2 regions of the Pseudoalteromonas sp. RWi3 genome follow, and region 1 is predicted to be linked to the other one. Evidence: predicted binding sites of a transcription regulator. Region 1 holds the regulator's gene; the other holds the start of a gene.
The links. Region 1 encodes MetJ, which represses methionine synthesis genes. Its sites were predicted from a motif close to TAGACGTCTAGACGTCTA; they were not measured.
Positions count from the first base shown of each region.

Region 2: ACFI4Z_RS06680 (methylenetetrahydrofolate reductase) is a predicted target of MetJ. The motif match lies at 15,165-15,182, and genes of this name have one in related genera.

Region 1 covers NZ_JBHNYL010000011.1:95,502-112,139, reverse strand. Annotated here, with positions in the region: gene hslU (HslU--HslV peptidase ATPase subunit) at 1-164, opposite strand, end outside; gene hslV (ATP-dependent protease subunit HslV) at 176-694, opposite strand; gene ACFI4Z_RS14280 (SPOR domain-containing protein) at 775-1,305, opposite strand; gene priA (primosomal protein N') at 1,326-3,512, opposite strand; gene rpmE (50S ribosomal protein L31) at 3,745-3,957, shown strand; gene ACFI4Z_RS14265 (malic enzyme-like NAD(P)-binding protein) at 4,565-5,806, shown strand; gene metJ (met regulon transcriptional regulator MetJ) at 5,893-6,213, opposite strand; gene metB (cystathionine gamma-synthase) at 6,451-7,713, shown strand; gene metL (bifunctional aspartate kinase/homoserine dehydrogenase II) at 7,719-10,064, shown strand; gene ACFI4Z_RS14245 (penicillin-binding protein 1A) at 10,159-12,666, opposite strand; gene ACFI4Z_RS14240 (pilus assembly protein PilM) at 12,799-13,878, shown strand; gene ACFI4Z_RS14235 (PilN domain-containing protein) at 13,866-14,429, shown strand; gene ACFI4Z_RS14230 (type IV pilus inner membrane component PilO) at 14,429-15,046, shown strand; gene ACFI4Z_RS14225 (pilus assembly protein PilP) at 15,043-15,579, shown strand; gene ACFI4Z_RS14220 (type IV pilus secretin PilQ) at 15,566-16,638, shown strand, end outside.
Region 2 covers NZ_JBHNYL010000003.1:180,252-196,889, forward strand. Annotated here, with positions in the region: gene ACFI4Z_RS06615 (S8 family serine peptidase) at 1-1,707, shown strand, start outside; gene ACFI4Z_RS06620 (MipA/OmpV family protein) at 2,036-2,884, shown strand; gene ACFI4Z_RS06625 (ATP-binding protein) at 2,868-4,058, opposite strand; gene ACFI4Z_RS06630 (response regulator transcription factor) at 4,055-4,735, opposite strand; gene ACFI4Z_RS06635 (DUF3019 domain-containing protein) at 4,735-5,169, opposite strand; gene ACFI4Z_RS06640 (DUF3581 domain-containing protein) at 5,647-6,351, shown strand; gene ACFI4Z_RS06645 (DEAD/DEAH box helicase) at 6,455-7,699, shown strand; gene ACFI4Z_RS06650 (sensor domain-containing diguanylate cyclase) at 7,743-8,720, shown strand; gene ACFI4Z_RS06655 (DUF6236 family protein) at 9,063-9,857, shown strand; gene ACFI4Z_RS06660 (transposase) at 10,074-11,612, shown strand; gene ACFI4Z_RS06665 (hypothetical protein) at 11,853-12,386, shown strand; gene ACFI4Z_RS06670 (hypothetical protein) at 12,386-12,766, shown strand; gene ACFI4Z_RS06675 (DUF2971 domain-containing protein) at 12,872-13,699, shown strand; gene ACFI4Z_RS06680 (methylenetetrahydrofolate reductase) at 14,164-15,120, opposite strand; gene ACFI4Z_RS06685 (M16 family metallopeptidase) at 15,380-16,638, shown strand, end outside.

The DNA of each region.
Region 1 (16,638 bases):
ATTAAGATGTTTTTAGGGGTAACTTCAGCACGTAAGTCGTCGTTTAATTGCATACGGCGCCAGCGATTACGAAGCGCAATAGAGACGGCTTTTTTTGCTTTTGCTTGGCCAATGATATGTTGGTCAAGTTCATGAACGATTTCTCTTGGAGTCATAGCAGACATAGCGGTTCCTATTACAATTCTTCGATAGTTTGGAAGTTATTTGTGAATACGCAAATATCGCCTGCTATAGTAAGGCTTTTTTCTACGATATCACGGGCACTTAGGTCGGTGTTCTCAAGTAACGCAGTTGCGGCTGATTGCGCAAAGTTACCACCGCTACCAATAGCGATTAGGTCATTTTCAGGCTGCACGACATCGCCGTTACCTGTAATAATCAATGATGCGGTTTCATCGGCAACCGCCAGCAAGGCTTCGAGCTTTCGAAGAGCACGGTCACTACGCCAGTCTTTGGCCATTTCAACGGCTGCCTTGGTGAGGTTACCTTGGTGCATTTCAAGTTTGCTTTCAAAACGTTCGAATAGGGTAAAGGCATCAGCAGTACCGCCAGCAAAACCAGCGATTACTTTGCCGTTATAAAGGCGTCGAACTTTACGGGCATTGCCCTTCATTACGGTGTTACCAAGTGAAACTTGGCCATCGCCACCAATGACGACTTTATCGTCGCGACGTACACTTACAATAGTGGTCATGTTATTCCTCATCATCGAGCCGCAGGGGCGACTCGTAAAAAACGATTGATGAGGAGTTAATATGGGTTAATGGATTAAAATCAAGTCCAAAGCCAAATTCCACAACCCATTATTTTGCTGCGCTTGAGTTTGTTTTTGTCGCTTTCAGCTAAACGCTTTGTTTTATAAGGGCCTAAGCGCACTTTATACCAAATGCCATTGGTACCTGTGGTTTCGCGGATCTCTGCAATTAGGCCCGCAAACGCAATTTTTGCTTTGAGGGTTTCGGCTTGAGCATGGGTTCTAAATGATCCACACTGCATAACATAGGGACCCTTTTGTTCAAGCTCTTTTACTTCAACTTGTACTTCATGCTCTTTTATTTCTTTGATAAATTCAGGCGGCCGCGGTTTTGCAGGTTCAACCTTTTCAATCTTTTTAGTTGGATTCGCTTGTTGCTCAACCAGTTTAGGGTCGGCATTGGTTTTGACATACCAAAGGCCAAAACAAAATCCGCCCACTAACACCAGAGTCACAAGGACTAATAAAATAGGAAAAGGCTTCTTTGGTGGTGGTTGTTTTTTACTGTTGCGGTTACCCGGCTTTTTATTAATAAAATCGTGTTGTGCCATGTGTGTTTAAAGCTCTAACCTTAAATCATATCGATTGGGTCGACATCTAAACTCCAGCGCACTTTTTGTGCTAATTTACTGGTGCTTAAATAATCTATCATTTGCGCGAGATATTGATGTAATTGTTGACGATCAAGCGCTTGAATATGTAATTGAAAACGGTATTTTCCTGCTATCTTTTCAAGTGGTGCAGGAATTGGACCCAGCAATTGTATACCACTTACACCTTGCACTGGAACTAAATCAGTTAAAAAATCCACCACCTGTTTTACGTTATGTCCTTGGGCGCGAACAATTGCCATATTAGTGATTGGGGGAAGCTCTGCATCTTCACGCTCTTGCAAAGCAAAGCGGGCAAAGTCTTGGTAACCGTTGTTGACCAAGTCTTGCAATAGTGGATGCTCAGGAAAGTGCGTTTGTAATAAAACGTGGCCGGGCTCTCCGCTTCGACCTGCGCGTCCTGCAACTTGTGTAACCAATTGAGCCAAATGTTCAGTAGCACGAAAATCACAGGAATAAAGGCCGCTGTCTACATCTAAAATAAGCACTAAGCTTACATCTGGGAAATGGTGGCCTTTAGCGAGCATTTGCGTACCCACTAAAATTCGTGCGCCGCCTTGGTTTATATCATCAAGGGCTTTTTCTAAGCTGCCTTTACGGCGAGTTGAGTCGCGGTCAATACGACTAATGGGGATATCGGCAAATTCACTTGTTAAAAACTCTTCTATTTGTTCGGTGCCTTTACCATTTGGAAATATTTGTGTGCTGCCACAGTCGGGGCATTGGTGTGGTACACGTTCTTGTTCGCCGCAGTGATGGCAAATCATTTGTCCTATAGCTTTATGAAACGTAGCGCTGGTACTGCAACGCGAGCATTCACTGAGCCAACCACATTCATGGCAAATCAGCGTAGGTGAAAAGCCACGGCGATTTAAAAACACCATTACTTGCTTGCCGCGGTTTAAATGCTGGCGCATGGTAGCAAGGCTTGCATGGGCAATGCCTGCTTGATCCGGCTGACCTTTCATATCTAACAGCTGAAATTTATTGTCTGTACTGGTTTGTGCGCGCTGCGTTAGGCTTAACAGTTGGTACTTACCATTGATTGCTTTGTGTAGAGTCTCTAGTGCGGGCGTTGCAGAACCTAATACTAATGGGATTTTATGCTGATAAGCACGATACGCTGCTAAGTCTCTAGCATGGTAGCGTAAGGTATCTTGCTGTTTGAATGAGCTATCGTGTTCTTCATCAACAATAATCATACCGAGTTTTAAAAAAGGCAAAAATATACTTGATCGAGTACCTATAACAATAGCGCAACCAGCTTTTTCGCAAAAGCGCCACGTTTGTAAGCGCTCGTTATCGGTTAGGGCTGAATGCCAAAGCATGATTGGGGTATCAACAAAGCGGCGGCGAAAGCGGTTAACGGTTTGTGGTGTTAAGCCAATCTCAGGTACCAGTACCAGTGCTTGCTCGCCCCGTTTTAGTACTTCTTCTAGGCATTGTAAGTAAACTTCGGTTTTGCCACTGCCGGTTACGCCTTCAAGTAAGAAGCTATTAAAACCTGAGCTTTGGTTGATTGAAGTGCAGGCAACGGCTTGCTCTTTGTTTAATACAGGTTTAGCACCAATTTGTGGTGCTTGTTGTTGCCATTGATTATCATGCTCGATTGTTTGACTGATCAGTTCTTTATTTATCAGGCTATCTATCGTTTTCTTACTAAAGCCCAGGGCTTTTAATTCAGTGAGTGAGGACTTTCCTGATTCGGCTAATTGCTTTAATAGTCCTTGTTGGCTTTTGGCTTTTAAAGACGGGAGCTTGGCGCCTTTTTCAGTTAAGGCGACCATGTTAATACTGCTCTTATCAGGGCATTCACCTTGGCGTAATGCGCCAGGTAACGCTATATGTATTGTTTCGCCCAATGGGTAACAATAATAACGAGCAGTAAAGCGCAATAAATCAAGATGTTGAGCAGACAAAATAGGCTTATCATCAATCACCTCTAAGAGTGCTTTAATCTTATCGGCGGGGACGTTTGTATTGTTTTTTAGTGCTAGTACTACAGCGACTTTTTTTTGATTACCAAATGGCACAATAACCCGCGAACCGACTTTCGGTGTGCCCGATAAACCATTAAGTTGTTCCGGTAGGCTGTAATCAAAAGTACGCTGTAGCGGGACTTTTATAGCAACTTCAACAAAACTCATAGCAACTCAACAATAACCAACAAGACAGCTAATGTACTAAAGTTACGATAAAAAACCTATCAGCAAATAAGCCGATTAAAGCTTTTGCTCATTTTATTAGCAAAAAATGCATTTAAAGCTTGTAGCGGGCGGGGTTGTTGCTTAAAATACGCGTCCAATTATTTTGATTTAAACGACGTATGGTGCCAGACTTCGGGTTTGGAGAGCGATGCGGCCTTAACTAGAGGTTTCTATGAAAGAAGGTATTCACCCTAAGTACGAAGTAATTTCAGCAACGTGTTCATGCGGAAATAAATTCGAAACAAGTTCTACTTTGTGTAAAGACATCCACTTAGACGTATGTTCTGCGTGTCACCCGTTTTACACTGGTAAGCAAAAGATTCTAGACACAGGTGGCCGTGTTGATCGCTTTAACAAGCGTTTCGGTTCACTTAGCAGCAAGTAATTTCTGCTTTTGTGTCGAGAAAAGCACCTTAGGGTGCTTTTTTTGTGCCTGTAATAAAGGAGCGCTGCTTTCGGTTGCCTTTATTTAAAACCGCAGCTTAAATTCAGCAAATATTCCATTCTGTACGGCTTTGTTGCCACCCTCAGCTGCACTTCGTATTTATTTTAGTTCTTTAAGTATTTCTAGTTTTTATAATGAATATAGTTTTAGACCAACAGACAAACTGTTTTTTATTCACTATATTGATTAAATAATACAACGTTTAATAATACCTTTTGTAACTAAAAGAAGCTAAATCATGGTGATTTGTTGTTATCGTCGGGAAATGTTCGTAATAAGCGCATTATTACAACCTAGTTGACGAATATTGGATATTTATTCAATTTAAGCTGGGTTTTTTGATGCTTTACTGATGTTTTAAAGATGGGTTTTTAGAATTATTTGCTAAAAATGCTGACAAAACGCATAAAATTAACTGATATAGCATATAACAGGATAGACCTGATATTGCTTGAATTTAATTATAATATCGGTATTGTTCTCAATTAAAGATATAGAACTGCTCTCTCACACTTAATTTAACTTACTTGCAGGATAAAATCGCGTTATGTCAGACTTTCGTGAACAAGCACTACATTACCATGCCCACCCCGTTCCAGGAAAAATCAGCATTGAACTTACTAAGCCAGCTGAAACCGCTAAAGATCTCGCTTTAGCATACAGCCCTGGTGTTGCTGAACCTGTTCGTGAAATTGCAGCGGATCCCGCTAATGCTTATAAGTATACAGGTAAAGGCAACATGGTTGCTGTTATCACAAATGGCACAGCAATATTAGGCCTAGGCAATTTAGGCCCTTTGGCTTCAAAACCGGTTATGGAAGGAAAAGCGTTGTTATTTAAACGCTTTGCTGGCTTGGATTCAATTGATATTGAAGTAAAGCATCGCACGACTGAAGATTTTATTAATACCGTGGCTAATATTGCTGATACGTTTGGTGGCATTAATCTTGAAGATATTAAAGCACCTGAGTGTTTTGAGATTGAAAAAGCACTGATTGAGCGCTGTAGCATCCCAGTATTTCATGACGACCAGCACGGTACTGCGATTGTTACGGCCGCAGGTATGATCAATGCTTTAGAAGTTCAAGGAAAAAACATTGAAGATGCGATCATTGTTTGTTTAGGCGCAGGCGCAGCTGCAGTAGCATGTATGGAGCTATTAATTAAATGTGGCGCGCTTCGTGAGCACATTTATATGCTTGACCGTAAAGGCGTAATTCACACGCGTCGTGATGATCTTAATGAATATAAACAATTGTTCGCGAACAACACTGATAAGCGTACTTTACAAGACGTTATTGCTGATGCTGATGTATTTGTAGGTGTGTCAGGGCCAAACTTATTAGCGCCTGAAGATTTAAAGCTAATGGCTGATAAGCCAGTGATTTTTGCTTGCTCTAACCCAGATCCTGAAATTAATCCGGCACTAGCTCACGGTGCTCGTAGCGATCTTATTATGGCGACAGGTCGTTCTGATTACCCGAACCAAGTTAATAATGTTTTATGTTTCCCATTTATTTTCCGCGGTGCGCTTGATGTTCGTGCAAGCCAAATCAATGATGAAATGAAAATTGCAGCGGTAGATGCTATTCGCAGTATTGCAAAAGAGCCTGTTCCTGCTGAAGTACTAACTGCTGCAGGTGTTGATAAATTAGAATTTGGCCCTGAGTATATTATTCCAAAACCAATGGATCCGCGTTTATTACCGCGTATTGCTAAAGCAGTAGCGCAAGCGGCGATTGATTCAGGTGTTGCGCAAATCGATATGCCTGAAAACTATATGGCTTAGGTTGAAACGATCTGACAATAAAAAACCTCAGTAACTTACGCTACTGAGGTTTTTTTGTATCCAATTCCTGAAGGCAGGAATGTAGCTTAATCTTCGTTAAGAATAGGTACTTCAAGCCCCATCTCAAGCATGATTTTCTTCACTTCTTCAGGTACTTTCTCTGGATTGTCTTTACGTAAGTCGTCGTCATTAGGTAACGGCTGGCCAGTAAACGCATGTAAAAATGCTTCACAAAGCAATTCACTGTTGGTTGCGTGTCTTAAATTATTAATTTGACGACGCGTGCGCTCATCCGTTAAAACTTTAAGCACGTTGAGTGGAATAGATACGGTGATCTTTTTCACTTGTTCTGATTTTTTACCGTGTTCTGCATATGGGTGAATATATTCACCATTCCATTTAGCCATAAGAAGTATCGTTGCCTCAGGTTATTAATTGTTTGCATCGCCGAGTTGCTTTGCAAAGATGCGGGAAATTCTATCGTTTTAAAAAAGATAGTCAAACACTTGTTATTTAGCCATCTAGCTCGCTAAGTTTCTTTACTTCTATAAATGTAAGGTCTGTACCATAAATTCTTTGACTTATGTGAGTTGATCATCTAACCTTTTAGACGTCTAAACATCCATTTAATTGTAGGTGACGTTATGAGTCAAAAAAACAAAGCAACTATCGCGGTACGAAAAGGCATCGACGCTGATAAACATCATGGTGCAGTTGTGCCTCCTCTACATCTATCAACGACCTATTCATTTGCTGATTTTGATACAAAACGTCAATACGATTATGGCCGCAGCGGCAACCCAAACCGTGATATTTTAGCGGAAACTCTGGCTGAGCTTGAAGGTGGCGCTAAGGGGATTATTACAGCCACAGGTATGTCGGCAGTGCATTTAGCGACTCAGTTACTTAATAGTGATGATACTTTAGTCATTCCTCATGACTGTTATGGCGGCAGCTACCGTTTATTTACTTCGCTTGAGAAGCGTGGTTTATTAAAATTGGTGGTGTTAGATTTAACCAAAGCTGAGAACCACCAGAAGATCCTTGAAATTAAACCTAAATTAATTTGGATTGAAACACCGAGTAATCCAATTTTACGGCTAACGGATATTAAAGCGATTACTGCGATTGCTAAACAGTGCGGTGCGCTTGTTGGCGCTGATAACACCTTTTTATCGCCGGCTTTACAAAATCCGATTGAATTTGGTGTAGATATTGTTGTGCATTCGACCACTAAATATATCAATGGTCACTCAGATGTTGTGGGCGGTGCTGTAATTGCAGCTAATCAAGAGCTAGGCGATGAACTGGCATGGTGGGCTAATAATATTGGTATTACCGGCGCGCCGTTTGATAGTTACTTAACGTTGCGAGGCTTGCGTACGTTAAATGTACGTTTGCGTCAGCATCAAGAAAATGCATTTGTTATAGCGCAGTATTTAGAAGATTCACCTTATGTAAGCCAAGTTTATTATCCTGGCCTTGAATCGCACCCGCAACACGAATTAGCAAAACAGCAACAACGCGGTTTTGGTGGCATGGTAAGTTTTGATATTAAAGGCGATTTAAATGACGCCGCAGCCTTTTTAACAAGCCTAGAAGAATTTAGCTTAGCGGAGTCGTTAGGTGGCGTTGAAAGTTTAATTTGCCACCCTGCTACCATGACTCATGCAGGTATGGATGCTACAGCACGTTTAGAGGCGGGTGTCGGCGATACACTAATTCGTATTTCAGTCGGTATTGAAGATGTTAAAGATTTAGTTGCTGATCTAGAGCGCGTATTTAATAAAGTAAAGCCGGGTCAGGGCAATGTGAACACAGCGACTCAAAAAGTAGGACAATCAGTTCAGCAAGATGAACAATCAAGCTCATTTAAACTAACGCCTGCACATACGGCATTGTGGTAAGAATAATGGTTAATATAGTACATAAATTTGGTGGTTCGAGCTTAAGTTCGCCAGAGCGTTATCAAGCAGTCGCAAATATAATTTTAGCTAATAGCGAAGTGGGTGATTGCGTTGTTGTTTCTGCTGCAGGCAAAACAACGAATACTTTGGTTAAGTTGTGGCAAAGTTACCAGCAGGGCGATCTACAAGCTGTTAGCGATATTTTATTATTGTTAGATAATCACCAGCGAACCTTGATTGAGCAGCTACTAACTGCGCAAGTAAAACAGCAGGCTCTTAGCTTATTACAGCAAGAGTTGGCAATATTGGCTGAACAAGCAAAGCAGCAGTCCTTGGCTGAATCAGCATTGCTTGCTCATGGTGAAGTATGGTCTGCGAGATTACTTGCAAGTTACTTACAGCAATTAGGCTTAGCTGCAAAAGATATTGATGCGCGTCAACTCTTTACCTTAAACGATGGGCAGTTACTGCATCAAAAGAATCAACAAGCCTGTATCGATTTAATAACCAAGCAGCATATTAATGTGGTTACAGGTTTTATTGCCAGTGACTGCCAAGGTGAAACCATTACTCTAGGGCGTAATGGCAGTGATTACAGTGCTACACTATTAGGCAGTTATTGCCATGCGCAGCAAGTGTCTATTTGGACCGATACCCAAGGCGTATTTAGCACAGACCCCCGTAAGGTAAATAAAGCGCTTAAATATTCAAAAGTGTGTCGTGGTCAAGCAAATTTATTAGCACGCCTAGGCAACCCAGTTTTACATGCCAAAACATTATCACCGTTAAAAAATACAGATATAAAGCTGGTTGTACGCAGTAGTTTTGATACTGAAGCCAGCGCCACAGAAATAGTGAAAGAAGGTTACAGTAAAGCTAAGCGCTTTATTACCACGCTAGAGAATATTGATTTACTGCGAGTTGACCAGCTCAATGCCGGTGAAGTTGGGCAACTGAGTCAGTTGATTCAACACAGCCTGCATCACTTTGTTAAGCAGGGCGATACTTATTTATTAGTGCCAGGTGATGCGACGCACCAAGTTGTAAGCCAATTACAAGGGCGTGCTAATATTATTGAGTCAAACTTACATGGTTGCGCTATTGTTGCGCCAAGTAACGATATAGCTCATTTATCTTTACAGGCTTCCACCTTGCTTAGTGAGCAAAGTCTAGCGCCACGCTTTAGTCACCAAGATACTGATTATGCTTTGCTATTAACCGATCAGGCAATTGATAGTGACGTATTAACGTTATTACACGATAAGTTAATCAATAAAGGCCAAGAGCTTGCAGTGATAATTGCTGGCTTAGGGAATGTTGGCGAAGTGTTTATCGAGCAGCTATCACAACAGCTAAATCGATTAGAGCAGCATTTTAGCGTGAAGTTGGTGGGTTTATTACGTTCTCAACAAATGCTATTTAGCCCAAGTGGCATTAGCTTAGAGCAATGGCAAACACAATGGGATAACGAAGCTGCTGATTATCAGCAAGCTGATTTATTAACGCATATAAGTGAACTTGATTACGAACACAAAGTGGTGATTGATATTACTGCCAGTGAATCATTTAGTTTACTTTATCCTGATTTTGTTAATTTAGACTGTAATTTGATCAGTGCTAATAAATACGCAGGCACAGCTGATAATGATTGGTATCAAGCATTGCGCCAAAATCTAGCTGAACGTAATTTATTATGGCGCTATAACACCTCTGTTGGCGCAGGTTTACCGGTTAACTTTGCTTTAGCAGATTTACAAAATAGCGGCGACAAAATTACGCGCATTGAAGGGGTGTTCTCTGGTACGCTATCGTGGCTATGCAGTAGCTATGATGGCAGCGTGCCGTTTTCAGATTTAGTATTGCAGGCGCAACAAATGGGTTTTACAGAGCCTGATCCGCGTGAAGACTTATCTGGCCGTGATATGCAGCGTAAGTTGCTTATTCTAGCGCGTGAGTTAGGTTTAACGTTAGAGTTAGATGATATTGACTTAACAGCTCTGATGCCTGAGCAATTAGCGCAAGGTGATTGGCAGTCGTTTTTAGATAACAAACAACAGCTAGACAGCTTTATTGCTGATAAAGCCACGCAGGCGAGTGAGCAGGGTAAAGTGCTGCGCTATACGGGCGCTTTGTCACTTGCTGATAATAAAGTCACAGCGCAAGTTGGACTGGCATATGCCACTCAAGGTGATGCGTTAGCTAATTTAACACCGGGTGATAATATCTTTGTCATAAACAGCCAGTGGTACAGTGATAATGCGTTGGTAATACAAGGTCCTGGTGCAGGTAAAGAAGTCACCGCAGCAGGCGTGCATTCTGATTTATATTGGTTAATACAGAATTTAAAATAAAAAATATGCAATAAAAAAGCGCCAATTATGGCGCTTTTTTACGTAGCAGCGATTTTATATCGCGTTTTTTGAACCAGAGATTTTATATCTCGGCTTAAAATAGCTCTTCTTCTGTTTTAGTATCTTCCTCAAATACATCTTCAACGTGCTGCATAACATACTTTGTTGGTGCAGAGCCTTTTTCGAAATACTCAAAGCGACTAGTGTAATCATTTTTTTGGCTAAGTAAGCCCGTTGCTAAATCTATTCGAATCGAGACCAGTCCTTCGGGCGGTTCAATTGGCGCTTCGGGTTGGTCTTTAAGTGCTACACGCATAAAGTCTACCCAAGCCGGTTGAGCTGTTTTAGCACCTGACTCAGCCCCCGAAATCTGCGATTTATCGAGGTTACTATTGTACGTAGAGCGACCTAATGGATTGCCAGGGTTATCAAAACCGACCCACACAGTGGTCATTACATTACTATTAAAACCGCTAAACCAAGTATCAACAGAGTTGTTAGTGGTTCCCGTTTTTCCTGATAAATCACGACGCTTTAGAGCTTGTGCCCGCCAACCAGTGCCACTCCACCCCGTTTTATGTGTCCAGCTTCCACCGCCCCAAATTGCGCTGTGCATTGCGTCTGAAATTAAGAATGCGTTTTGCTTTGAAATGATACGAGGAGCACATGGGGTTGCAGTATTTACATCTGATGATGTTTCATCAACCATACTATTGAGTGCTAACGAATCTGTCTGATTAGGCAAATCAATCGGATCACATGCAAGTTGTGGTTGCGCTTTGAAAAGTACGTTACCGGCTGAATCTTGAATCTCATTGATAAAATACGGTGTGACTAGGTGGCCGCCGTTGGCAAATGTACTCATCCCTCGTGCTAATTCAAGCGGCGTGATTGCTGCACTTCCTAAGGCGAGTGATTCACTACGATTGATATCATCATCTTGGAAGCCAAATTTCAGTAGGTGATCAGCCGTGCGATGCAGTCCTACTCCACGCAATAAACGAACAGAAATAACGTTCTTTGATTGTGCAAGAGCGCGGCGTATACGAATAGGGCCATTATAAACTGCGGGGCTATTTTTAGGTCGCCAAGCTACCCCTAAGCTTTTGTCCCATTGGTTGATTGGCGCATCATTGAGGATCGAGGCTAATGTATAGCCATTTTCCAAAGCCGCAGAATAGATAAATGGCTTAATATTTGAACCAACTTGGCGCTTAGCTTGCACTGCTCGGTTATACTGGCTTTGCTCAAAACTATAACCACCTACAATCGCTTTAATACGACCGTCATTAGGGTCAAGAGATACAAGCGCACTGGCAGCTTCAGGAAGTTGACTTAGAATATAGCTGGCATCATCGTTTTTACGTAACCAAATTTGATCGCCAGGAGTTAAGATATCTGAAGCGGTTTTAGGTGCATAACTTTGACGATAACGAGTTATAAATTTACGTGCCCACTTTAAATTATCCCATGTAAGTGTGGCATGCTCGCCATTTTTGAGTAATACCTCTGCGGTTTTCTCATTGACTGCCAATACGGCAGCAGCTAGCAGAGGCCCTATCTCATTGAGTGGCTTTAATTTTTTAAGGATCTCATTACGACTTAGAGGGGATTGAGTTTCATTGTCCCAAAGCTGCATGTCAGCACCGCGATATCCGTGACGCATGTCGTACGCATGTAAGTTATCAACAAGCGCTTTTTGTGCCGCGGCCTGTACGTCAGACTCTACACTGGTAAATACTCTAAAGCCGGTATTGTAAGCACGTTCGTAGCCATAACGAGCCACCATTTCTGCACGTACCATCTCAGAAATGTAAGGGGCGTATAAATCTATTTCAGCACCATGAAAGCGTGCAGTAATTGGTTGGCTAGTTGTTTCGTTAAATGTTTCTTGCGTGATAAAGCCTTCATCAAGCATACGGCCTAATACAACATTTCGACGCGCTTTAGCACGCTCAGGGTTGCGAATAGGGTTTAATGCAGAAGGGGCTTTAGGCAAACCTGCAATCATTGCCATTTGGGCTAAGTTTAATTCGTTAAGCGGTTTACCATAATAAACTTGTGCGGCTGCACCTATGCCAAAAGCGCGATTACCCAGTTCAATTTTATTTAAATAAAGCGCGAGAATTTCATCTTTAGTGAGTAAGTTTTCAATGTGCAACGCAATAAAGATCTCTTTTACTTTACGAATATACGCTTTTTCCCGCGTTAAAAAAAAGTTTCTCGCTAACTGCATGGTAATGGTGCTTGCACCTTGTTTCTTTTCTCCAGTAGAAATTAAAACAATTGCAGAGCGAACAATACCAATAGGGTCTATACCTATATGCTCATAGAATCGGGAATCTTCAGTCGCTAAAAGAGCATCTATAAGCGGCTGAGGAATTTCATCAATACTTGCTGGTATACGGCGCTTTTCGCCAAATTGATTGATAAGTAATCCGTCGCGGGAAAAGACCTGCATAGGAGTTTGTAACTGCACGTCTTTTAAAACTTGCACGCTAGGGATATCAGATTTAACATAGTAATAAAGGCTTACTAAAGTAATTAGCCCCAAAAAGATGCAAATGATAATAAATTGTAAAGTTCGCTTGAATAAAATCACTTATATTTTCCCTAAATGGACTCCCAATTAGAATCGTAGGCTGATAGTATATATTGATTAAAAAATGAATAATATTTTTTCATATAAAAATTATAACTTGTTTATTCTTAAAACAAAGGCCAAGTTGCTCACATGTTAAGCCAATTACTCAATAAATCATCATCGATGATGATAGGGATAGATATCGGTTCGCATGCTATTAAAGCTGTGTTACTGAATGAAACGGAAACTGGCTATCGCCTTGAGGCCTTAGCAATTGAGCCTATGCCTAAAGGGACAATGTCAGAGCGAAATATTCAAGACATTGAAGCTATTGGCAATATTATCACTAAATTGAAACGTAAATTACCTAAATCAGCAAAATCTGCTGCGGTTGCTGTCTCTGGCCAAACAGTAATAACTAAAGTGATATTTATGGATGTGACGCTTTCAGATGCAGAGCTTGAGTCACAAATAGAAATTGAAGCCGATAGCCTAATTCCTTACCCACTTGATGAAGTAAGTCTAGACTTTGAAAAGCTAGGTACGAATGAAGCTGATCCGACAAAAATGAATGTACTGCTTTCAGCAGCGCGAACTGAAAGCGTTGAAGCTCGAGTTGGGGCGTTAGAAAGCGCGGGCTTAACAGCTAAAGTGGTTGATGTAGAAAGCTATGCCCTTAGCCGAGCTATGGATGTGTATTATCAACAACTTCCTAGTGATGCCTTTAATAAATGTGTTGCCATGATAGATATTGGTGCAGTGCTCATGCTGGTTAGTGTTGTCCTTGGGGGGGAAACCATTTACACCCGAGACCAAGTGTTCGGTGGTGATCAATACACCAATAGCATTGTGTCATACTATAATAAAGGCTTTGATGAAGCTGAGATTGGCAAAACAACAGGGGATTTACCGCCCAATTATACTTTTGAAGTATTAGCGCCTTTCCAAACGTCTTTATTACAGCAGGTTCGTCGTGCGGTACAAATGTTTTTAACCACAAGCGGTAAAGAGCACATCGACTATATAGTACTTACTGGCGGGACGGCAATGATTGATGGTTTAGACAGACTGCTAGTTGAAGAGCTTGGTATTCATACTATAGTTGCTCAGCCATTTGAAAATATGGATGTTTCACCAAGGGTTGATCGAAATGTGATGCAGCGTCATCGTACTCAATTTGCGATCGCAACCGGATTGGCATTAAGGAGCTTTTCATCATGCCACATATAAATCTCCTGCCATGGCGTGAACAACAACGTAAACAATCACAAAATAAGTTTGCGACTATTTTATTTTTAGTGGTGCTAGTTAGTTTTTTGAGCATGTACATGCTAAGCGCTTATTATGGCGGTTTACGTGACGGTCAGAATATAAAAAATAATTTTTTAAACGCTGAAATTGCCCAACTGGATATGAAAATTCGAGAAATACGTGAGCTTGATAGAAAAAAAGAAAGCTTACAACAGCGCATGAGGCTTATTGAAGACTTACAAAGTAGCCGTAACTTAGGCACGCAGATAATGGACGAAGTTGCTAAAATTGTGCCCGGTGGTGTTTATTTAACGAAGTTAGAACGCCGCGGTAGTGCGATTCAAGTTATTGGGCGAAGTGAGTCAAATAACCGATTATCGAGTATGCTTAGACAAGTTCAAAACTCATATTTATTAGAAAAACCAAGCATGCAAGGTATTGTCGCAGGAGAAAGTTCATCACGTTTACTTAGCGACTTTAACATGGAGTTCTATGTTAAACCCTTTGATAAAATAGGCGAAAACAAATAATGAACCTAGATATTAAAGCGTTAACAGAGATCGATTGGAACGAGATAGAACTTGAGAATATAGGTGATTGGCCTGTTGCTGTTAAGGTTATATGTGGTGCGTTTGTTGCGGCACTCGTATTGTTTTTTAGCTACAGCCTTTTAGTTTCAGCTGAAATTGATAGCTATCACAATGCAGTCGCAAAAGAGGTTGAATTACGTAATACATATCGTACTAAATATGCGATAGCCAGTAACCTAGATATCTATCGCAACCAAATGACTGATATGGAAGATAAGTTCTCTCAACTTTTACGTCGCTTACCAACTTCTAATGAAACACCAGGCTTATTAGACGATTTAACGTATGTGGGAACCACGAGTGGCTTAACATTTTTAAAAATTGGTTGGCTGCCAGAGATTGAAAAAGAATTTTATACTGAGTTACCGATAAAGATCGAAGTAGTGGGCAGTTATCACGAGTTTGGAGATTTTGTAGGAAAGGTGGCTCAGTTGCCGCGAATTGTGAGTTTGCATGATTTTTCGATAACAAGTACCAATGCAGGCAAACTAACATTTAGTGTGGTTGCAAAGACATACAGATATGAAGGTGATACTAAGAAAGGGGCTAAAAAATGAAAAAAATAGCCCTAACTCTACTATTTACGGTTGCCTTAACTGGGTGCAACGATGATACTGCAGAGCAGCAAGAATTCATCGATCAGGTAAAAGCTAGCACAACACCAAAAGTTGAAGAAATACCGCAATTAACACAATTTGAGCACTTTGAGTACAATGCTGGTCAATTACGTAGTCCGTTTGTTGCACCGCAGCCTGAAATTATTGAAAATAATTTAGTGCAAATTAAAAATTGTCTTCACCCTGATCCTGACAGGGCACGTGAACCTCTAGAGAAATACCCGCTTGATAATCTAGCGATGAAAGGGACTTTAGGTTCTCAAGGTGACATGTGGGCGCTCATTAAAGCTGCGGACGAGACTTTACACCGTGTCACAGTTGGCTATCATCTAGGCTTATATCATGGTGAAGTAAAAGATGTTCAAAACGATTATATTGAATTGTTAGAGTTAATACCCGATGGATCTGGTTGTTGGAAAGAGCGCCTAACCAAGCTTGAAATGTTAGAGGCGACGACTGATGACGCAAGTTAAAAATAATAAAGGTAAAATTAAAATGCGTAAGGGAGTATCTTGGCGTAATAGGGTTCATCAAGCGTTGCTTGTCGCTGTTACACTGCTAGTCACACACTCTGCTTTTGCAGAACCATTGCTTTATGATATTCGTTATAACCCGCTGCTCGAAGGAGAAACGGAGTTACAACTAGTATTTGATGAGGAAATAACACAACAACCCAATATTCAAGTTTTTAACAGTCCTGCGCGCATAGAAATGCGATTTACTGACACTAGTGTAGAAAAAGAGCTAGAAGAAGTGGTCATTAACCAAGCGGGTATTGAAAAGGTTTCAAGCCAAGCTAAAGACGGCACGCTAACTGTTACTGTGCATATGGATAGCTTGAAAATTTACCAAACGAAAGTTAAGAATAATCTCGTGTCTTTGCATGTATCAGATAACATGCTTAAAAGTGTGAGCAGTGAAGATGAAAGTGGCTCAGCGCAGAGTGTAAGTAATTATATTAACACTATTCAATCACTAGACTTTCGACGAGGTGAAAAAGGTGAAGCGCGCGTATTAGTTTTTTTACAAGATACGCAGGCTGCAGTTGATGTGCATGAGAGTGGCGGTAAGATCATTGCTGAATTTCATCATACAGATATTTTAGATGAGTTGCTTTATGAGCTTGATGTGCTTGATTTTGGCACCGTTGTAAGTTCAATCGAAACTTTTAAAGAAGATAACAAAAGCCGTGTTGTAATCGAGCCAAATACAGCGTTTAAGTATACGTTTGAGCAAATCGAGAATGTATTTTCATTGACCGTTGAAAAAGATGCATCGCAGCGCTCATTTTTAGATGGCGGTAAAGAGTACCTTGGCCGACCAATGACGCTTAACTTCCAAGATATTTCGGTTAGAGCTGTGTTACAAATTATCGCAGGCTATAATGATTTTAATCTTGTAACGAGTGACTCAGTGACGGGCAATATTACCTTACGCCTAAATGGTGTGCCATGGGATCAAGCACTTGATGTTGTGTTGCGTGTTAAGGGGCTTGATAAGCGAATGGATGGCTCAATCTTAATGGTTGCACC
Region 2 (16,638 bases), on a different contig from region 1:
GAAGGTATCACAGTTGCAACTACAGGCACAGGTTGGGGGATAATCGAATGGGATAATGCAGCAGATTATGGTGATCCAATTCGCAATCGTCAGACCGGTCAATATGAGTGGACAAAACGTGATAACTCATTTGATTTTGAAGTGATTTTTAATGCTCAAACTCGCTTTGGAGATAACCAACATGAGATCTATCTAGCCTATGATAATATAGATTTTGGCTCAACAGATACACGCGGTAGTGTGGGTATTCAAGGTTTCAAAGGGCAGCTATACTCGTATGGGCCCTTAGAAGGTTACCTTGGCCGTTCAATTGCATTTAACGATGTGGATAAGGTTGTTAAAGACGGTATGGTAATTTGTATGGATTACGTTGGTCCTGAATCTTCACAGTTTGAAATCACTGCATGGGCAGACATAACCGCTAAATCAGCAGGTAAAGATTTAACCTTTAGCGCAAATATTGATGTTGAAGGTATGGATGCGATGCAGTTGTCTCATACACTTTCAGTGCCAAGCAATATTACCTTAGTACCAATTGATGACATGACGACACCTGAAGAAACTGCAGTAATGTTTGATGTTCACTACATCGATGAAATGAACTCAAAGAATGAGATTTCAATAATTTCAGATGATGTTACGTATGAAGTTGATGGTGACACAGTGACAATTACGCCAGTAGATAATTTCTTTGGTGATACTGAAATTGAAGTTGTGGTATCAGACATCGAAAATCCATCAGATGCTGTAAGCACCACGTTTATGTTAACAGTTATCGGTATGAGTGATGCGCCAGTAGCTGAGGTTGCAATAAGTGAAGTGGTTATCACTGAAGGTGAAACAGTGACACTTGATGCGTCAGCTTCAGCAGACCCAGACGGTGACGAGTTAACATTTGTTTGGTCAGGGAATGGCACAATTGCTGATGCAACAGCACCAATGACAACAGTATCAGGCTTAACTGCAGGTGAGCATGTTCTTAGCGTTACCGTTTCAGATGGTGAGAATGAGTCAACGGCTACAGTCAATGTTAAAGTTGTAACGGTTGCAGAACGCTTAAGTATTAGCGATATGGGCGATGTGTCAGTGGATGAAGATAACAGTACAGAAGTGGCGGTTAACTTTGACAATCAACTAGGTAAAGAAACGGTGATCACTGCGATAGCAAGTAACGCCAGCGTTGAGGTGATGGGGCATGAAACAGGTTCAATGCTGAAGCTAACGCCAAACGCCAACTTCAATGGTGAGACTGAAGTAACCGTGATGGTTGCTTATGCAGACGAGCCAACAGCCGTTGCACAAACGGCCTTCACATTGATTGTAAATGCCGTCAATGATGCCCCAGAGGTTGAGCTTAGCGAAACGCATATGTTTGCGCGTGAAGACCAAGTACCGACATTATCAGCATCAGCGACAGATCTTGATGGTGATGAGCTAACGTACGAGTGGACAGGTCCATTCACAATTGCGACGCCAAATGCTGCGAGTACACAAATTTCAGACCTTATGGTAGGTGATTATGTGTTCACAGTAACGGTGAGCGATGGCACAACCAGTGTTGAAAAAAGCATGCAGTTATCAGTTACAGAGGCCCCAGACGTTGTGGAGCCAGATGATGAAGATAACGACAGTGGCTCATTAGCTTGGCTAACTGTGTTATTGGCGGGTTTTGCAGGGCTAAGACGTCGTGCTCTAAAGCGTAAATAATCACTCCCTAAGTGTGTTATGTAACAAAGGGCCTTCGGGCCCTTTTTTCGTTTAACAAAAAAATAATGACATTTTAATAACCAAAAGGAATATCTAAAACCGAAAACCTATGTAGCAAAATGTACAAGCTGTTTTATATTTTCTTCAGTATGTTAATTTGATATTAGGGCGTAAAATAACAGTTTTCGCCGCTTTGTTGGTCAAAAAATTATACAATAAAGCGTGCAAGCGATATGATCGTACCGGTGAAGATAAAGGCTAAGAAGTTTTCAGTGGTATTAAGTTGTAATAATAACTATTAATTTATGGCATAAGGTGAGTTGCGTTAATGAAGAAATTGTTTGGCTTGCTGTGTTGTTTATCTGCATCAACTGTATTTGCGCAGGCTGATGTTAAACTTAAGCAACCACAACTAATTAAAAAGTCGACAATACATGCCAGTATTACAGTTGGCTATGGTGGTATTGAAAACCCGGTACTTGATGCCAATGATGTTACTTCGCCAATCCTACCAAGTTTTGCTTATTACGGTGATCACTGGTACTTCGATGACTTCTCTGTTGGCTACAGCTTATTTGAGACTGAGAACTTCTATGTTGATTTACTTGGTCGCTTTAATGATGATGGCTTTTTCTTTGAACTTGATGGTGTAGATAAACTTTATGCGGTAGGTGCTGTAAGGTCGAACTCAGGCAGGCCTTCGTTACCCTCAGCTTCACCTATTAACCTAACGCCTATAGAGCGTGACCTTTCTTATATGGCTGGCTTATCATCTGCTTTAAATGTGTATAATGATATCTGGCTAAGTGCGGCTTATGTGCACGATGTGACCAATGTTCATAATGGCTATGAAATCTTGCTAAACGGCTATCAAGTATTTGAACTTTTTTCTGGTACGGCTGGAATAGAAGCGGGTATTAATTATAAAAATGAAGAGCTGGTCGACTATTATTACACGGTTAATCCGTCAGAAAGTAAAACTCGTTTACTGAGCTATAATTTAGAAAGTGCTACTAACTACTATTTGAAAGTGAGCTACGAATACCCCATTAGCGTTAGTTTCAGTATTGATTTTAAACTCAAACACACTTGGCTTGATAGTAACTTAGCTAACTCGCACATGATAAGTAAAAGCAGCTATTTCTCAGGATTTACAGGTGTCACTTATCATTTTTAGGCCAGCTGATAGTGATCTGTGCACCACCTGTTTCTGAACTATTAGCTAAGCTGATTTTGCCTCCATGCCAGTTGGCAATGCGATGGACGATATACAGTCCTAATCCATAACCACTCGCTAATTTATCTCCTTCGCCTTGTTTAAATGGCTCAATAAGCGCATCAGCATTAATTGGCAAACCTGTTCCATCGTCTGTGACGCTTATCAAGTAATAACCTGATTGTTCGTAACTATTAATTTGAATTGTGTGCTTTGCATATTTTGTGGCATTTATCAGTAGGTTTTGTAAAGCAATAGCCATAAAGCTCGCTTCACAGTATGTTGATTTTACATTTAATACAGGAATAAATTTGAGCTCTTTATATAAATCAAACTTAGCAATTTCTGTATTGATAAGCTTGGGTAATTCAACTTCCTGTTGTTTAAACACACTATGCTGGTGCTCTAAACGAGCAAACGATAAGTACTGCTCTAAGCGCAGTTCAATCTCATCAATATCATGTTCGATTTGAGTCCTTTCTTGTGATTCAAGATCTGAAATTGATAATGCAAACCGCATACGAGTAAGAGGAGTGCGTATCTCATGAGAAATAATGCGCGATAAATCGTTGTGTAACTGTACAAACTTGTCGATACGCTCAGACATATGGGTAAAGGTAGTCGCCAGCGGCGCAATTGAAGAATTTTCTTTGATTGGTAAGGTAATTTTTTCTGGCTTTTTACTAAAGCGTTTTGCTGCTGTCTGCAATAAGCTGAGATCACGAAAAACAGGGCGAATGAATAATAATATCAACCCACCTAATAACAAGTAAAACGCGATAAACGCTAACCAATTTGTCGGCTCTGAGGATGCTAAGTTAATAGGGCCGATACGGTAGTGTTGTAATGTGTCACCTTTGAGATAAATGTATTGCTGTTGCTCTAAAGTAACGGTAATTATACCTTCTTGGTCAAATTTTTGTTTCAGCATCTGTGGTAAAAATAGTTGCGATGCATCGAGTCTTGTTATTTTTTGCTGTTTATTTTCAACTAGTAACCTAAATTCATCAACACTTAACTGAATACTGGGAGGCTGGGTAGAAAAAAAATAATTATAAAGTTGTCCAAATGATAAAACTAAAGCAATCAAGCTAATCGTAATAATTACATAGAGCTTTAAAAATTGTTGGTTCATGGCACTGTTATGTCCAAGCTATAGCCTTTGCCACGAACTGACTTTATATCTAGAGACGCTTGTTGCTGAGCAAAAAGCTCTTTTAGCTTTTTCCGTAACCTACTTATTTTTAGGTCAATAGCCCTGTCTAAACCATCATATTCACGGCCAATAACTAGTTTAAATAGTACTTCCCTGGACACGGCTTGTGGGCTATTTTTAGCTAAGAATGAGATAATTTCGAATTCGTTATCATTTAGCCCAAGTGGGGTGTTAAGAAATATAGCGTCGCGCTTTTTTACATCAATATATAAACTTTGCGATTCTTTATTAGTTTCTTGTTGTAGGCTGATAATATTTTTCACTTTTGCCAACAATAACTCTGGTCGGATGGGTTTGACTAGGTAATCATACGCGCCCAGTTCCAAACCCTTAATTTGGGATTGAATGGAATCCAGTGCAGTTAGAAAGATAACTGGGCAACAGTGATTTTTTTTCAAATGTTCAATTAACGCAAAACCATTGCCATCAGGAAGCATTACATCGCAGATGATCAATGTTGGGTTAAACATAATGTCGTGGTCATAATAACTTTGTGCTGTATTAAATACATCAACTGTATAGTTTTGTTTTAATAAAAATTTTTGAATTAAAGTGGCAAGTTTTAAGTCATCTTCTATCACAAATATATGGTGCATTATAAACTCCAGCCAAATCGGCGCTTGATGCGGTAATCACTCGCTTTGTAACTAGCAATTGATAATTCTTGTTCTTTAATAACTCGATCGGTGAGGGGGTCGATAAGTTGAATTTTTATTGAGTGAGAGGTTTGTAATTTTATATGCTCTCTAATCAACCCCTTTTCTGTGTAACACTGTGTATACTGTGGAAGGTTTGTTATTTCAATACATAATTCTTTAAAAGGCGCCAAAATAAAATTAATTTTTATGTTGAATTGACAAAGTTTTTGCTCAGATTCAGTTACACATACTGTTGGAGATACTTTTAAATAAGGTGTATCAACAGGTTTTGCTAAAGTGAATATGCTACAAAATACACAGCATAATAAAGTAATGCAGTGTATCGATTTTTTAATTTTATCAACGATTTTAAAACCCCTAGGGCAATGCAAAACTAATACACCTAAATAATCGGCGGTGAAGTGTCTAAAATTGAACTTGCCGCCTTACGTCTCTTTCTATTTATTATTCTTAACGTATTATCAAATAATGCTAGTAAATTCGTTTTTAATAAACGTTGGAAATATTTTCCCTATTTCACACGTGTATTTAAGTTATCGAGCTTTTGGTAATTAACTGTGGCAATACCTGAAAATTACATTGCCGATTGAGCTTAAATTATACAGCTGGAATAGAGAACCAGTGTCACCTATTTTTAGCTAGTTGTTAACTGTTTGTACAAAAAGCTACATTTTACTTTGCGTTATGTTTATTAATAATAGTTAGTTTAGACGTTGCTGCACTATATTTTAAGTTAAGTAAGCAAATTACCTTGAGGTTATAAACAAAACTTTAACAGATTCGACCTCTATTGTATTTTTATCTGGTAGTATAGTCAGGTTATAAGCAGTTTAAGTAGTGAATAAACAATGTTAAGTCCTTATTATCAGCAACATGCTGACTATGTCTCTATTTCTCGCGAGCAAGGTTGCCGCTTTGCTAAGTGTGTAGCTGATGATTACAACCCGCTTCATGATAAAGACGCAAAGAGATTTTGTGTACCTGGGGATCTATTGTTTTCGTTGGTATTAAGTAAGTATGGTATCAGTGAAAGAATGGAGTTCACCTTTGCAGGTATGGTTGATGAAAATTCAAAACTTCATTTTCCACAAGGTGCAGATGAATTTGATATAACCAGCGGTGAAAAAGTCATGCTTAAGGTTAAGCGTGAAGGTAAAACAAGCCAGTGTGAAACACTAACAAATAGTTTAATTAAAAACTACGTAGAGTTTTCAGGCACTACGTTCCCACATGTAATTATCCCACTTATGGGTAAGCAAGATGTGATGATAAACCCGGCTAGACCGATGGTAATCTATGAGTCTATGCTGATTAACCTCGATACATTGGATATCACGGCGCCTACATTAGAGTTTGCTGAACCTGATTTCGAATGCGCAGGTAAGCGCGGTAAAATAACACTGCGATTTAATTTGCTAGAGAATGGCAAAAAAGTGGGCTCAGGTGAAAAACATATGGTTGTATCTGGCATACGAGAATACTGCCAAGCGACTGTTGACGATCTGATTGCGTTTTATAACGAGCGCAAAGAAACGCTTAAGCCCGTAGCTTAAATCCGCGATAATTTAAACATCTCTAAGAGGCGCGTAAGTGCCTTTTTTGTTGCACGTTTTGCGCGTACAATAATGCTAATATTTGTCATTCCAAGTTTATCTTATGTCTGCTGCAACCTTTACTGATCTTCATCTAGACCCTTTATTACTCAAGAGCCTTGAGCTAACTGAATACCAAACTCCTACAGCAATTCAGCTACAAACAATCCCACTCATTTTGGCAGGTCATGATGTGATGGGTAGTGCGCAAACGGGAACGGGTAAAACAGCTGCCTTTGTATTACCTCTATTACACAAACTAATCACTAGTGATAAAAAAGATGAGCAAGGTACCGCGCGTGTTTTAATATTAACGCCTACCCGAGAACTTGCTCAGCAGGTCTTTGCTAGTTTCGAAAAATATGCACAAGGCTGTGGCATCAAGGGTGCCCTAGCATATGGTGGCGCAAGTATTGGCCCTCAAGTCAAAGCGATGAAAGAGGCACAAGTAGTGGTTGCCACCCCTGGGCGTTTACTTGATCACATTATTAAAGGCAGTATTACTCTATCAAGCGTAGACTCATTAGTATTTGACGAAGCTGATCGCATGCTCGATATGGGCTTTATTGACGAGATTAAACGTATTTTGCGCCATGTGCCACGTGACCGTCAGACTTTATTATTTTCAGCTACCTTTGATGATAGCGTATTTGAATTGAGTAAAAAGTTACTCAAGGACCCTAAGCTTGTTGAAGTTGATAAACGCAACTCTGCTGCTGTTGAGGTTGAGCAAGTTATTTATGCTGTAGATGAAGATCGTAAGCGAGAGCTAGTCTCCCACATGATTGGTATGAAAAACTGGCGCCAAGTGCTTATTTTTACCCGAACTAAACAAATGGCAGACAAGTTAGCTAAAGAAATGTGTAAAGACGGGCTTAAAACGGAGTCTATCCATGGCGATAAATCACAAGGAGCGCGTGATAGGGCACTGCAAAACTTCAAAGAGGGAACCACTCGTGTGCTTGTTGCAACGGATGTTGCTGCGCGAGGGTTAGACATTGTCTCATTAAAATACGTAATCAATTTTGAACTTCCTTATATAGCTGAAGATTACGTTCACCGAATTGGTCGAACGGGCAGAGCAGGTGAGCAAGGCCTTGCAATGTCATTAGTAAGTCTTGATGAGCAGTGGCTTCTTGAGGAGATTGAAGTCCTATTAGATACTCGCCTAACGCCACAATGGCTTGCAGGCTATGAGCCTGACCCAAACAAAAAGCCTAAAGATAACCGTAAAAATACGAATAAATCGCGAAAAGACCGTGATAAAAAACGAATTTTAGGTAAAAAAAGTTCAAACCGCCGCCGATAAGTCTTTTATACTTAATTTTAAGTAGTCAGCGCGGGTGCTCAGTATGTTTAAAACTAATCAGTGGATGTTCTCAGAAAAAGACAGCCATATATCTTTACAGAAGTGGCAGAAAACGGTCGATTTAATGACTGAGTTATTTTCAGCTCCAGCAGGATTTGTTGTTCAAGCTACTGACGCTGGTTACCGAATTGTAGTTGCCAGCGAACAGCGAGAAAACCCGTATAAAGCAGGGGAGGTCGTGCCACTTGATACTAATATTTTTTGTAAGAAAGTGGTGCAAGAAAATCAATCACTTTATGTAAACCATGCCAGCGACGACGGTAGTTGGACTGATAACCCAGAGGTGACTCGCGATGGTTTTGAGTCTTATTTAGGCTTACCTATTCATTGGCCTGATGGTGAAGTGTTTGGCACATTATGCGTAATGGACTTTCAGCAAACAGATTATCAGCACAATTATTTAGAGTTGATCAAACAACTTAGAGATTTAGTTGAAGATGATTTAGAAATGCTAAATAGTTTTGTGCAAATGCGCGAAATAGCCATGCTGGATCCGCTGACTAACATTTATAACCGCCGAGCACTGAGTTTGTTGGCTCAACAAAAGCTCAATTTAGCAAATCGATTAGGTTTTGATGTCTGTTGTTTGTTTATTGATGTAAATGACTTTAAAAAGCTAAATGACAGCTATGGCCATGAAGTTGGCGATAATGCATTAATTGTCCTAGCAAAAACACTGAAAACGCATTTAAGAGATGCCGACATTATTGGTCGCTTAGGAGGGGATGAGTTTGTTGCGGTAATTCAGATTTCTGACAGGTTATTAATTAATAATGTGATAGATAAAATAATAAATGCTTACCACGCAGAGCTTGCAGATAAAAACCTACCAAATTTAACCTTGAGTATAGGACGTAGTTTTAGCTCTTCAGAAAAAGAGTCGTTCGAAGCATTACTAGATATGGCAGATAAAGATATGTATAGCGTAAAACAAGCGTTTAAGTTAGCCAAAAAACCTTAAAGACCTCACCGGACAGCTAGCTAAGAGCGATAACCGGCCATCGAAAAAGTTAAATTTATTCTTATTTTGATGAGTAGGAGCCTAATTTTGTCCGATAACATTATTAAACGCCGTTTTGGTGCAAAATAACACGCTTAATTCCTAGCTGTTTTAATTACTTGTTTACAAAGGTAATTATTGGTGAAATTATCAGGGTATGTAATATACGCCGTTCTGGTGTGTTATAAACCACCAAAATGGTGTTCAACAAGCTGTTATGAGCACAGGCAAGGAGTGTACTAAATGGATAGAGGTGTAATAGCTTCACCTGGGATCATAAATAGATTACCCAAGGGCTTTCAAATGGAACGTAGTCTTTCGATTGACGAACTACGTTATTACATTCTTTATTGGGATAAAGTTGTAATCCCCGGAAACAATCTTGTTTATATTGGATTACCCGAAGAAGAGCAGTTAATTGAATCAGGTGCTTTAGAGCGACCTAAAGTTGGATTCAGTGGACGATTTGAGGGCGACCAAGTTACAAACGCTATATTGTCTTGTCAAAGTTTAGTCGCACAAGAATTAGTGAAAGATAAAACTACAGATTGGGTTGTTCATCAGCTAGGAGGTGAATGCCAATTTCCTACTGGCTTTAACCAACGGAGAAATATTATTCGTGTGGATCTTGCCTCTTCATTACCAGTACCAACTGGCGATGTTAACATCTATGAACTTTTAGAGTTTAAAGAGAAACGAAAAGATGAGCTTTACTCCCTTCATGCACACCTAGATGATTTGTATGAGCAAGTTTTAAGTTCAGCCGATCAAGACTTAGCGTCTAAAAGAGCGATTTCAGATTTAGCTAAATCAATTGCTGATTTGGACTCTGTAACTCATGAGCGCTTTAACAAAACTGGTAAATTTGATTTGTCAGCAGAACTTAATTTAAGTGGTAAAGATATTTCTGTTGGTGCGGCATCTGGAGCTTTGATAGACTTTTTTTCATCAGGAATGACATTACCTATTGCTACTATAGCTGGTGCTATAATATCAACAATAAAAGTGCAATCTAAAGCCACTAATACTTTCCAGCCTGCAAGTAATAATTCAAAGCTTGCTTTTCTGGCAAACGCTAAAAGAGAAGTGTTGGTGTAATGTGCTCATAAGCAATTCAACAGGACAAAAAACAGTTGGTTTTGCTCCTGCGTCGCTATTTTAACCAACTATTTTTTGCCTGTTAATTGGGCGTTGAGGCTGTAGAATTACTCTTTTTAGAAACATATCCTACTATACAAATCTGATTGTATTTTAACCTTGAAACCACTGGGTTACTATGATCTAATGGTTATTATTCACCCACGGTAAATTGTTATGGCCAACTACAAGCCTGACTTATCCTGCCAAAACAAATTCATTCCTATCAATTTCGCTGAGCAAATTTTGCCGGGAACATTTGAATATGCCCTTTGTTATATTGTCGAAAATAAACTCGACTTATCGGGCTTTGACGCGTGGTACAACAACGACAAAACGGGTGCTGCGGCGTATCCGCCTACGGTGATGTTAAAGATTATTTTACTCGGTTATGCGCATGGGTTAATAAGTAGCCGCCGGATTGCGAAGGCTTGCGAGCATAATATTTTATTTATGAGTGTGTCAGGAGATATTCAGCCGCATTACACATCAATAGCAGGTTTCGTAGCCAAAATGCACGAACAGATTGAGCCACTATTTACGCAAGTGCTTCTGATATGTGATGAAGAAGGTTTGATAGGCCGTAACATGTTTGCCATTGATGGGTGTAAATTAAAGTCAAATGCGAGTAAAGAGTGGAGCGGCACTTTCGATGAGCTAGGGCGTAAAAAAACAAAATTAGAACGCGCAAGCAAACGTATTATTGAGCGTCACCAATCACAAGATGGACTGGGCGAGGAGCTCATTGAACAGGACTTAAAGCAAAAAGAAAAACTGGATAAAAGCGCAGAGAAAATTACAGACTTCCTCGCCACACACAAAGAAAAAATAGGCAGTAAAGGCAAGCCCATTAAAAGCAATATCACCGACCCAGACAGCGCAAAAATGACCACCTCAAAAGGCACCATTCAAGGCTACAATGGTATTGCAATAAATGACGATAAACACCAAATCATCCTGCAAGCACAAGCATGGGGGTCGGTGGGTGAGCAACAAACACTCCAGCCAGCCGTTGAGCAATTAAAACGACAACTTGATAAATTAAACACCGATAAAATTACAGACGAAAACACAATTAAGTTCACTGCAGACAGTGGGTTTAACAGCGAAGCAAACCTTGAATACATGGCGCAAAGTGGCTTTGATACTTACATTGCGGATAACCAATTTAGAAAACGCAACCCACTGTTTAAAGACAGCGAAACCTACGAAACAGAGCAAGAAAAACGCCGATTAAAGCGCAGTAAAGGCAAGCCTCGTTTATTTACCTCAGACGACTTCCATTATGATGAGGCGACACAAACCTGCCGCTGCCCCGCAGGCAATAATATGTGGCGAAGCGGGGTTAATGTAAACAGTCATAACCAAAAATACACGCGATTCTGTGGTTATTTAAAAGACTGTAAGGTATGCCCACTGCAACAGCAATGTATGCGAAAGCCACCGATAAAAACAGGGCGACAAGTACAGTTTAAAAATGATGAATCATGTAAAAAGCTAAGCTACATCGACAAAATGAAGGTCAAAATAGACAGTCCAATGGGGCGACGACAATACAGTAAGCGATTAGGCTGTATAGAGCCCGTGTTTGGAAATATTACAGTAAACAAAGGCATGAATAAATTAACCTTACGGGGACAAACGAAAGTGAATGCCCAATGGCAACTATATTGCCTAGTTCATAACATAGAAAAACTGCAAAACACGATGCATTAAGAAGGGGAAGCCCTTTTAACTTAAAATAAAGCGACTCAACCACTCGTAACCACTTCCAAAACGCCAATTAAAACAATATCAAACACTTTTTATATCCTACATAAAAGTACAGTAATCGATTGAACGAAAATAGGAACTCAGCTATGGTTTGTTTATCAATAAAAATAAACAAAAAAACGAGTTAATCTACAGGCTCGTTAGGCTTATAGGGTCATCATTCATCAAGGAGAGTGTGTATAAATGAATTTCTCAGAAAGAATATGGACTTCTGCATTAAAATCATGGGGGGCTCTATTTACTATAATTGGTGTCATTGCTTCCATAATAAGTTTTTTTGTAGTCCCTTCGGCGACAACACTTCCTTTAAACTGGACTCTTGTTATTGTTATTCTGCTGGTTTCTTTAGTTAGTATATTTGCTCGGGCTGCATTCGATGCCCATACTGATTCAAAAATGACTTTACCAAAAGTAAGAACAGTCATAGATCCACCATCCTCCTATAGTGAAGCATCAGCTCTTTTACTTTTAGATCCAACAGAATTGCTGTCTCACGATTCTATAGTTTCGGTATATTATAATGACAGCGGTATAGAGCGATTATCTGGCATTGGTAAGGTGGTAAATATTCAAAATAACAAGATGGTTCAAGTTATTTTAATAAAAGATGCTGAGTTTAGTGAAAAAGTAGATGCTTTAAAGGCAAATAAACCAGAAGACTTAGAAAAACTAATTGTTAAACCTTCTGTTCCAAGTTTTTATCTAGGTGGTGACTAATGAATACTCAAGACAAAATTGTTGTAGTTCGCGTTATTGATGAATTTACTGTTGTGTTAAATATAGGCATAGAAAAAGGTGTTTCTAAAGGAGATAGCTTTTTAGTTTATTATGTAGAACCAGAAGAAATAATAGACCCAGTTACAGGAGGAAGTCTCGGTTGTTTGGAAATAGTTAGAGGTTCCGGTTCTGTGATTCATGTACAAGATAAAATGTGTACGATAAAATCGAATAGAACTCAATCTGGTGGGCGTATAGTAAGAAAATCGGGAATGGGTGGACTTGCAGCAGCTTTAGTTGGCGAAACGATTGAAGATCCAGTAAAGCATCCAGTACCTTTTGATTCACCAGAAGTTGGAGATTCAGCAAAGCCTATATAAGCTGTTAAACAAGGACAAAAAACCAGTTGGCTTTTGCTCCTTCGTCGCTAATTTTAGCCAACAATTTTTTCCTGTTAACAGGGCGTTATGTTTTTTGGAGGCCAATTGGACTTTCCCACAGATCGTATATATAAATTTTCATCGTTCAACGAGAATTCTATTTCGGCTTTAGCAAGTAGTTCTGTATGGTTTTCTAAACTTAAAACACTTAACGATCCTTTTGAAGGGTTTGTAATTTATAACGAACCTCAAGATGAAGATGAGAAAATTACACAACTAATAAAGTTTGCAACTGAATCTTTGAAAACAGTTACTAATCCTGAAAAAGCAATAGAAATTGCCACACAAAGGTATTTAGCTGACGGTGATTTATTTATTAACAAAATGAATGAATTAGCTGTTGAGTTAAAGGCGAACCGAGAAGCTTTTTTCAAGTCTTTATGCGTCTTCTCAACATCAATAGATATACCTGAATATCCATATCCTAATTATGCCAATATGTTAATGTGGTCTCATTATGGATTTGGGTTTTCTGGTTTTTGTTTACAGTTTTCAGCAAACAAGTTTTATAGTTCCCTTAAAGTTGAGCACCCTAAAGTTGTTTGGAGTACGGTGGATTACGTTGCAGAGCCTCTAAAAATTAACATCTTAGATTATTTAAACCAAGATAGTATCGAGTATTGCCGTCCAATTCTAACTAAACATGAGCAATGGTCTTACGAGGGGGAATTACGTTTTATCTCAAAGATTGAAGGTTTGCATCAATACTCTAGTGAAGCCCTTGAAGCAATTTATGTGGGTGAAAATATGCCTTCAGGACAGCAGAAAGTAATAAAAGCAATTGCAAATAACTATTTTCCCAAAGCGAAAGTATTTAAAGTTTCCATTCATTCAAGTGGATACAATGTCATTGCTGAAGAAATAAAAATATAATCGGGTAGCCTGAGGTCTCTAACTTCAAGCCCCCACACCACCCATCATGCGCTTTTTATTAACAGGAAGTGCAATGGGCGGTTCATCTCCCGTAATGAATATTGATCCAAATATTTCTCAATGACACTAAACCTTGTGACGCTAGATAGTCATTGCCTAGCGCAATGTTAATTCCTTTTGTTTTTGAGCTTCTACAAGGGCCCTTGCTTGCAAGCGGCAACTTTGGGGCTGGTGATACCTCATGCTATGGCAAGTCGGGATTAGAATCTGTATTACTCTTAAGCGCAGCGTCTCTTAACCTCTTTGTGAATAATTCACTAAGTTTGTTGCATAAAGAGAAGGAAACGAAGCTAAATACTTGAGCTGGCTTATTCTATGTCGCTTATCATCATTACTAGAAACTAGAAACTAGAAACTAGAACCTAGAACCTAGAACCTAGAACCTAGAACCTAGAACCTAGAACCTAAGCTATTTGCTTTTCGGCCAGGTTTAATTCCATTGTTGCTTTTAGCAAACGGTAAAGGTTAATTGATGCGTCAATTTCTTCTTTACGGTTGGTTAAGCTCTCAATGTTTAATCCTAATGGTACATCCAAATGAGCGCAGCTTTGTAGAATTAAATCTAAGTTTTCACGGCAAATGCGCACTGATTCACTCAGTGGATTGTTAGAATCCAGCATGCGCCATTTTGTGGCCTCCGGTACAGAAATCCCTAACCACCGCATAAAGTCTAACGTTTTCTCACTGCCACAAGGGGTGAAAGTTAGAATGATTCGTTGCGGCTTAATACCTTGTGCTTTACAGCTGCGTGCATAACTGGTGATTAAATCAATCGTGGCTTGGGCATTGTAAACAGCTTGCGAGATGAAAAATTTGCACCCTTGTGCGGTTTTTTCAAGTAGGCGTTCGTGTTCGTTACGTTTACTGGCATGGCGCTCAGCAATCGTGACGCCACCTAAAAAGAAGTCATTCGATTGTTGCTCTAACACTTTATAGGCATTTGGTAAGCTTAGCTTGATATCACCTTCAGATGAAGGGCTACCCACCAGCACTAAATTTTTTAAATCAAACTGGGTTTTGGTTTCATGTAACCATGCTTTAAATTCTTCTTCACCGCGCTGTGCAACACTTTTATAAGTGATCACGTCTTGATCGGATAAGTTACGCAATAGATGGCTGTACTCTCTCGGGTCCACAGTCTGTTTGAATGGAAAAGGACGCGGCTTGTCAGTACGGCTACTTTCATCTTGAATATCATAAATAATCACACCATCGTATTCAATTTCATGCAAACGACCTAAAAGCTTTTGCGCAATAGTTTCAAGTTGAGCTTTATCTGTACCAATGCGTGGTGGAGTTGTGCCAATTAAGTAAACGCCCTGATTGGTATCTTCAATTTTCTCTTGTAATGATAAAGCCATAATCCTCATTCCAGCCAATTAACTTTCTATATCAGATAATATAGCAGCCATTTAGACGTCTAGATAGATTTTTTTAGTGAAAGTTTTTCAATTACTATGAATTATATTCAAGTTGGAAACGTTTAATAGTGGTGTTTATACACAACTGTTTACATAAATTGTTATGCTGGGGGTCTTATATTTCCTCACTTTGTTGCATAATCAAAGTGATGTAGACATATTTATAACTAAAAAAATATTCAACTAACAAGGGATAACAATGAAATTTAAATTATTAGCAACGAGTTTAGCCGTTACGCTAGCACTGAGCGGGTGTGCTAGCAATGAAAGTACAACCATGGTTAAAGAAGTTGAAATAGAGCAAAACTCTGTAAACACTGCAAACGATCGTGTTTTTTCGCAAGACTACGTACTAGAAGAGTTAGATAACGGTTTACGTGTAATGATTGTTAAAACCGATTATCCAGATGTTGTTTCATTGCAAATCCCAGTATCTGTTGGTTCACGTAATGAAGTTGAAGCCGGTAAAACGGGTTTTGCGCACTTTTTTGAACATATGATGTTTAAAGGGTCTGAAAAGTTTCCACAAGATGTTTATTCAGATATCTTAAAAAATTCAGGCGTTGATAACCGCGCTTATACAACCAATGATTACACTAACTATCACTTAAACTTCTCGAAACAGCACCTTGATAAAGTACTCGAAATTGAAGCCGATATTTTCCAAAATTTAAAATATTCTGAAGAGCAGTTTCGTACTGAAGCATTAACAGTGAAAGGTGAATACCTTAAAAATAATGCCAGCCCTATCCGTAAGTTACTTTCAGCCGTGCGTAATGAAGCATTTGAAAAACATACCTATAAACACACTACAATGGGCTTTTTTGAAGACATTGAAGCTATGCCAGATCAAATGGCGTACGGTAAAGAGTTTTTTGAGAAGTTTTACAAACCAGAATATGTTTCATTAGTTATTGTTGGCGATGTTGATACAAAAGAAACCATGGCGATGGTTAAAAAGCACTGGGGTAACTGGCAAAAAGGCGATTATGTTGCTGATATTCCAACGGAGCCAAAACAGCAAGCGGCTAAGTATATCCATGAGAAAAACGAAGGTCTGCCAGGGCACTGGCTGCTCGTATCATACAAAGGCACAGCTTGGCAGCCAGAAGTAAAAGACCGCGCAGCCCTTGATTTGCTGTCGCAGCTTTATTTTTCAAATAATTCAGAGTTATATCAAGAGTTAGTGGTTGATAAACAAATTGCCAGCCAAATGTTTACCTATAATCCAGATACAAAAGATCCGGGCTTACTGCATGTATTTGTAAAAGTAGAAAACGAAGAAGATTTAGCTAAAGCGCGTGATGCAATTAATAATACGTATGCAAAAGCGCGTACAGAGCTTGTTGATAGCCAAAAGCTTGCTGACTTGAAATCTAACTTAAAATACAGCTTTATTAATGGCCTCGATTCATCTCAGTCAATTGCATCAACGCTTGCAAGTTATATGCACTTTGA